2 regions of the Duganella caerulea genome follow, and region 1 is predicted to be linked to the other one. Evidence: predicted binding sites of a transcription regulator. Region 1 holds the regulator's gene; the other holds the start of a gene.
The links. Region 1 encodes LexA, which represses DNA repair genes until DNA is damaged. Its sites were predicted from a motif close to ACTGTATNNNNATACAGT; they were not measured.

Region 1 (3,412 bases):
GGTAGCGAGCGCGCTTGATTGCGGTGTCAACTTGACGCTGGTAGTGCGCCTTGGTACCGGTCAGACGTGCTGGCATGATTTTGCCGTTTTCCTGGACGAAGTCTTTCAGGGTGTCGACGTCTTTGTAGTCAACTTGTTCTACGTTTGCTGCGGTGAAGCGGCAGAATTTCTTACGCTTGAACAGTGGGTTTTGTTGCTTGCGCTTTTCTTTCAGCTTGAGCTTGTTTTTGTCGAACTTTTTACCGAATGCCATTTTAGGCTCCTGTATCTAAATTGAGCTGTCTGGGACAGCACTAAAATCAATGATGTGAAACACCAGGCTTTTGCTATTGCGATTCTTCTTGTTCAGGAAACCGGTGAACTGATACATGCCTGCCAGTGGCGCCTGACTGAAGCGGCCTGAAATCTCGCCCGCGGCAACCGCGGCAACTTCAAACTCGCTCAATCGGGCGATGCCTGCCTCGACCTGCTGCGACCGGTGCTGGAGTACAGCGTTCACGATCGGCATGCCGGCCGGGGTGTAGCGCAAGGCGTCCCGTTCGGCGATCAAGGCAATCAACTGGAGCTGATTCAGCTCGGTTCCCGGTAACAATTAGGCCGCAGGAGCAGCAGCGGCTGCTGGAGCTTCGGTGCGATGCGATTTCGCCGCATCTTCACGTTGTACCGACTTCATCATCGGCGAAGGAGCGGTTTCCGCTTTCTTCATCTTGACGGTCAGGTGACGCAGCACGGCATCATTGAATTTGAAGGCGGTTTCCAGCTCGACCAGGGTCTCGTTGTCGCATTCGATGTTCAGGCAGATGTAGTGTGCTTTAGCCAGTTTCTGGATCGAGTAAGCCATCTGACGACGGCCCCAATCTTCAACACGGTGCACGGCGCCGCCGCGGGTCGTTACGGTGGTTTTGTAACGCTCGATCATGGCGGGCACTTGCTCGCTCTGGTCCGGGTGGACGATAAATACTATTTCATAGTGACGCATGCAAACTCCCTTAAGGACTGTGAATATAGCCCACCCTGGCGTCAAGACAGGTGTGGGAAGAGGTAAGCCCGCGACTATATCAGCTTTCCCGGCAAAAGACAATCCGCCCGCTCCATGAATTTATTTCGCTCAAAGCAACAAATTCCCTTGCTTTTCGCTTCACACTGTACAAAAATACAGACTGTCTATATACACAGGCCTAAAGCACTCTATGATCAAGCTCACCGCAAGACAGGAACAAATTCTCAATCTGATCAAGGATGCCATCGAGAACACCGGCTTCCCGCCGACCCGAGCCGAGATCGCCAATGAACTGGGCTTCAAGTCCGCCAACGCGGCCGAGGAGCATTTGCAGGCGCTGGCGCGCAAGGGCGCGATCGAGATCGCCGCCGGCACCTCGCGCGGCATCCGCCTGCTGGGCGTGCATGCCGAGCCAGCCACGCCCAAGGTACCGGTGTCGCTGATGATGTCGCTGCCGCTGATCGGCCGCGTGGCCGCCGGCTCGCCCATCCTGGCGCAGGAAAACCTGGAGACCAGCTACAGCGTCGATCCGGCCATGTTCTCCTCCAAGCCGGACTACCTGCTGAAGGTGCGCGGCGAGTCGATGCGCGACGCCGGCATCATGGACGGCGACCTGCTGGCGGTCAAGAAGGTGGACAGCGCCAAGAACGGCCAGATCGTCGTGGCCCGCATCGGCAACGATGTCACGGTCAAGCGCTATCGCAAGACCGGCTCCACCGTCGAGCTGCTGCCGGAAAACCCGGACTTCAAGATCATCAAGGTCGATCCCGAAGCCGACGAGTTCGCGCTGGAAGGCCTGGCGGTCGGCCTGATGCGCAGCTGGCACTAAGTATTACATCGACATCGGCTTCGGCACGATGAGCGGGAACGCGCTATTGAGCGCGCGCCTGGCGATATCGTCCGAGCCCATGTGCGAGTTCGACATCAGCACCACGCCCCGCTGCGTGCTGGTGTCGAAGCCGATGTAGGTGCGGTAGCCGCCCGTGCCGCCGTTGTGCCAGACGATGTGCGAGCCGTGCTGCTCCAGCACATGCCATCCCAGCCCCACCGATAATTCAGGCTTGCCTTCGACCGTATGACGCGGTTGATGCGCCGCCTGCATCGCACCGTACAGCGGCGTCTTCCGCAGTCCCATATTCGCTCCCACAAACTTCAGCATGTCCGCCGTCGACGAGCGCAGCGCGCCCATGCCTGCCAGCGCCGGCATGTCCCAGTTGGCCGCCACCCTGCCCGGCATGTCGTAGCCGGTGGCCAGATGCTGGCGCATGGACGGCGTCAACGCGATGGCCGTGCTGGACATGCCCAGCGGGCCGGTGATGCGCTGGCGCACCAGGGTTTCGTAGTCCACGCCAGCGCGCAGCGTCAGCGCATGGCCCAGCAGGCCGACGCCGGCATTCGAATACTCGTAGCGTTCGCCCGCCGCGCGCGTGGGCGTGTAGCCGTGCACGAACTCGTACAACTGCGGCACCGTGTAGTCGGCAAAGGGGTTGTTCTCGTCCCTGGGCGCGATGTTGCCCGGAATGCTGGGGATGCCGGACACTTGCGACGACAGGTCGGTCAGCGTGATCTGCCGTCCGCCGAAGGCCGGCGGCGCCGCGGCGGCCGGCAGGTAGCGCGCCACTGGATCGGCCAGGCTCACTTCGCCACGCAGGGCCATATCGCTGAGGATGGTGGCGGTGAACACCTTGGTGATGGAGCCGATCTCGTAGACTGTGTCCGCATCGACCGGCGCCCCGCCCTCGCTCAGGCTGCCGTAGGCCAGCACATGGCTGCCCTTGGCGTCGATGATGCCGACCACCATGCCGGTACCGGCGTGGTCGATATCGACGCGGGTTTTCATCATGGCGAGCAGTTCGGCGTCGCTGGCCGGTGCGGCGTGGACGACAGTGGCAAGGAATGCGCCGCCCAGCAGCGCCAGCATTTGTTTCGAACGGAATGGTGTAGTCATGCCACGCAGACTACCAAACATCAGCATGTATTGAACAGACAATCTTGCATCAATTTCCGCCATTCGGCCGGCTAGCGCTTGCCGGCGGTCTCGGGCTGATGCGACAGGTCGCGCGCGCTCAGGGCGAGATCGCCTTGCCTGCCCTCCAACGCGCTCTGCGCCAGGGTGACCGCGTCAGCCTGGCGCTTGGCCTCGTCCGCCACTTGCACGAACACCTGGCTCATCAAGGCTTGGGCGGCGCCCATCTCATCGTCCGTCATCAGGTCGGCCAGGTCGGCGGGGATGCTCTTGCCGACCGGGAGCGCGGCGTTGTAGTTGGCCAGGAATCGATCGTAGCAGTCATGCCAGGCGGCCAGCGCCTGCGTGAGCGCCGGTCCGCCGGCCGTGGCCGGACGCATCGGGATGTTGGGCGCCTTGCAGTTGAAACGGGCCAGCGCGATGTCGGCGCCGTCGTAGTGGCTGGT
Region 2 (3,412 bases), on a different contig from region 1:
CAGAAACGCGAGCCGGCCGAAGCGGCCGCCGAGGTACGCGGCTACCAATGGAAATCGCTGTTTCTGCCGGAAGGCACGCTGATACATTGCACCATCCACGGCGAGCGGTACAGCGCCATCGTGGAAGGCGACGCCATCGTGCATCAGGGGCGCGAGCTGTCGCCCAACCAGTTCGCCGCGCTGCACGCCGAGAGCGTGCGCAACGCCTGGAACGACTTGTACATCCGCCGTCCCGGCGACAAATTCTACAAAACCGCCAGCCGGCTGCGGCGCGAACAGGCCGCCGCCAACCAAGCCACCCGCCCCCGTCCCGAGGCGCCCGCCGCGCCAGCCATCCCGGCGCACGCGCAAGCCGCGCCCTGCCCGCCCGCGCAAGCCGCGCAAGCCGAACAGGCCACCCCGTCCCGCGACGCCATGCCCGGCCAAGGCTGGACGCAGCCCGAACGCCGCAAGTTCCGCTTCCGGCTGGAGGACGTCGCCTTCGAATGAAAACGCTTTATCGACACGCCCATGATCGGGGCGCGCACCCGGTCAGAACACCTTGCTGATGGTCAGCTGCAGCGCGGCCTTGCCGAGGAACTTGCCGTTGGCCGGCGACGCGTAGGCGGTCCTGCCGGCGTTGGTGCCGATCACCGCCAGCGCGCCGGTCACAACGCCAAAGTCCCTGGTGGCGCCGATCTTCCAGTCGCTGTAGCTGGCCGCGCCGTTATGCTTGACGTTCTGGTGGCCGGCATGAAGATTAACCGTATAGCCCTCGCCCGCCTCGAGGTTGGCGCCCAGGTCCACATAGCCGCTGTTCTTGCTGTCGACGAAACCAAACAGGTTGGTCACCGAATGCGAGTACTTGATATACGCCGGGCCGTAACCCAGCTGCCCATACACCTCGGTGGTGTCGGCGTTGGCGAAACCGCCGGCGTGCGCCAGTCCGTTCGAAGGATAAACATAGGCCAGCACACCCACGTCGTAGGCCAGGTCCGCGCCGAGCTGCCCGCGCCTGCCGCCGTAGACATCCCACTCGACATCGCCACCACCACCGGCATCCTTGGTCCACTTGATGGTCGACAGCCAGGTGCCGGCATAGAAGCCGGTGGGATTATTCGTGTAGTCAAAGCCGCCCTGCAGCGCCGGTTTCAGGCGCGTCTGCGAGATGCCGCGATAACGGTAGTCGCTGACCACCGCCGCGTTGAAGCTGGTTTCGTTGTCCGCCTTGGCGGCCGGCGCAGCGTCCTCCGCGCGCGCCTGCGTGCCCAAAAAAGCGGCGGCAACGGCCGCGGCGCATATCAATTTCTTCATGCTGGGAGCCCGTCTTTCTGTCGTTTCGATACCAAACAGCTTATCGGCCCCCCCGTAAAAACGGTCTAAAAAGGCGGGCCGGGCCTGTAAACATCGTGTATAAATTGCCCCGCGCGGTTTTTTTGCCGCGATTCAGCCCGGTTGAGGATAGAATACGCAAACGTCCGCATAAAACTGTACATAAACCCAGTATCGAAATTATCAGCTTGATCACGTATGGCCACTAAAAAACCAGTTTCCGACTACAGCGAAGCATCCATCCGGGTCCTCAAGGGGCTCGAACCCGTCAAGCAACGCCCGGGCATGTACACCCGCACCGAGAATCCGCTGCACATCATCCAGGAGGTGATCGACAATGCCTCGGACGAGGCGCTGGGCGGACATTGCAAAAACATCATCGTCACGCAGAACGCCGACGGCAGCATCACCGTGGAAGACGACGGCCGCGGCATCCCGGTCGGCCTGCACCCGGAAGAGGGCGTGCCGACGGTGGAAATCGTCTTCACCCGCCTGCACGCGGGCGGCAAGTTCGACAAGGGCTCGGGCGGCGCCTACGCCTTCTCGGGCGGCCTGCACGGGGTCGGCGTGTCGGTCACCAACGCGCTGTCCAAGCGGCTGGAGATCACCGTCTGGCGCAAGGAGCCCGACGGCACCGGCCTGCACAAGCTGGCCTTCGAGCACGGCGACGTGGTCGAGCCGCTGTCGTCCGTGGTGGCCCCGCGCGACGGCAAGAAGTCCGGCACCCGCGTCACCGCCTGGCCGGACGCCAAGTATTTCGACTCCCCCGCCATCTCGCAGACCGAGCTGCAGCGCCTGCTGCGCTCCAAGGCCGTGCTGCTGCCGGGCGTGTCCGTCACGCTGACCAACGCCAAGACCGGCGAATCGCAAACCTGGCAGTACAACGACGGCCTGCGCGGCTACCTGACCGAGGCGCTGGCCCAGGCCACCGACGGCGAGACCCTGATCCCGCTGTTCGAGGGCGCGCAGTTCGCCACGCCGGACGCCGAGGGCTTCGCCGAGGGCGAGGGCGCGGCCTGGGTGGTGGCCTGGACCGAACAGGGCGCCGTGGTGCGCGAATCCTACGTCAACCTGATCCCCACCCCCAACGGCGGCACCCACGAATCGGGCCTGCGCGACGGCCTGTACGGCGCGGTCAAGAACTTCGTCGAGATGCACTCGCTGCTGCCCAAGGGCGTCAAGCTGCTGCCCGAGGACGTGTTCGCGCGCGTCTCGTTCGTGCTGTCGGCCAAGGTGCTGGACCCGCAGTTCCAGGGCCAGATCAAGGAGCGCCTGAACTCGCGCGACGCGGTGCGGCTGGTGTCGACCTTCTCCAAGCCGGCGCTGGAATTGTGGCTGAACCACCACGTCGACTACGGCAAGAAGCTGGCCGAGCTGGTCATCAAGCAGGCGCAGTCGCGCCTGCGCTCGCTGCAGAAGGTCGAGAAGAAGAAGTCGTCCGGCGTGGCGGTCCTGCCGGGCAAGCTGACCGACTGCGAATCGTCGGACGCCACCCGCACCGAGCTGTTCCTGGTCGAGGGCGACTCGGCCGGCGGCTCGGCCAAGATGGGCCGCGACAAGGAATTCCAGGCCATCCTGCCGCTGCGCGGCAAGGTGCTCAACTCGTGGGAGACCGACAAGGACCGCCTGTTCGCCAACAACGAGATCCACGACATCTCGGTGGCGATCGGGGTCGACCCGCACGGCGTCGACAGCACGCCCGACCTGTCCGGTCTGCGCTACGGCAAGATCTGCATCCTGTCCGACGCGGACGTGGACGGCTCGCACATCCAGGTGCTGCTGTTGACGCTGTTCTTCAGGCACTTCCCCGGCCTCATCGCCAACGGCAACATCTGCATCGCCCGCCCGCCGCTGTTCCGCGTGGACGCGCCGGCGCGCGGCAAGAAGCCGATCCAGAAGCTGTACGCGCTGGACGCCGGCGAGCTGACCGCGATCGAGGACAAGCTGCGCAAGGACGGCCTGAAGGAAGGCGCCTGGTCGATCTCGCGCTTCAAGGGCCTGGGCGAGATGAACGCCGAGCAGCTGTGGGAAACCACGATGAACCCGGACACCCGCCGGCTGCTGCCGGTGTCGCTGGGCGGCTACGGCCACGGCGAATCGG

Region 2: ACUJB0_RS15765 (DNA topoisomerase IV subunit B) is a predicted target of LexA. The motif match lies at 1,467-1,484, and genes of this name have one in related genera.

What each region holds. Positions count from the first base shown of each region.
Region 1 is NZ_BPWJ01000002.1:155,805-159,216, reverse strand. Features, by position in the region: gene rpsR (30S ribosomal protein S18) at 1-253, opposite strand, end outside; gene priB (primosomal replication protein N) at 269-574, opposite strand; gene rpsF (30S ribosomal protein S6) at 593-979, opposite strand; gene lexA (transcriptional repressor LexA) at 1,191-1,829, shown strand; gene ACUJB0_RS05510 (serine hydrolase domain-containing protein) at 1,833-2,948, opposite strand; gene ACUJB0_RS05505 (hypothetical protein) at 3,020-3,412, opposite strand, start outside.
Region 2 is NZ_BPWJ01000004.1:651,354-654,765, forward strand. Features, by position in the region: gene ACUJB0_RS15755 (hypothetical protein) at 1-489, shown strand, start outside; gene ACUJB0_RS15760 (TorF family putative porin) at 532-1,293, opposite strand; gene ACUJB0_RS15765 (DNA topoisomerase IV subunit B) at 1,510-3,412, shown strand, end outside.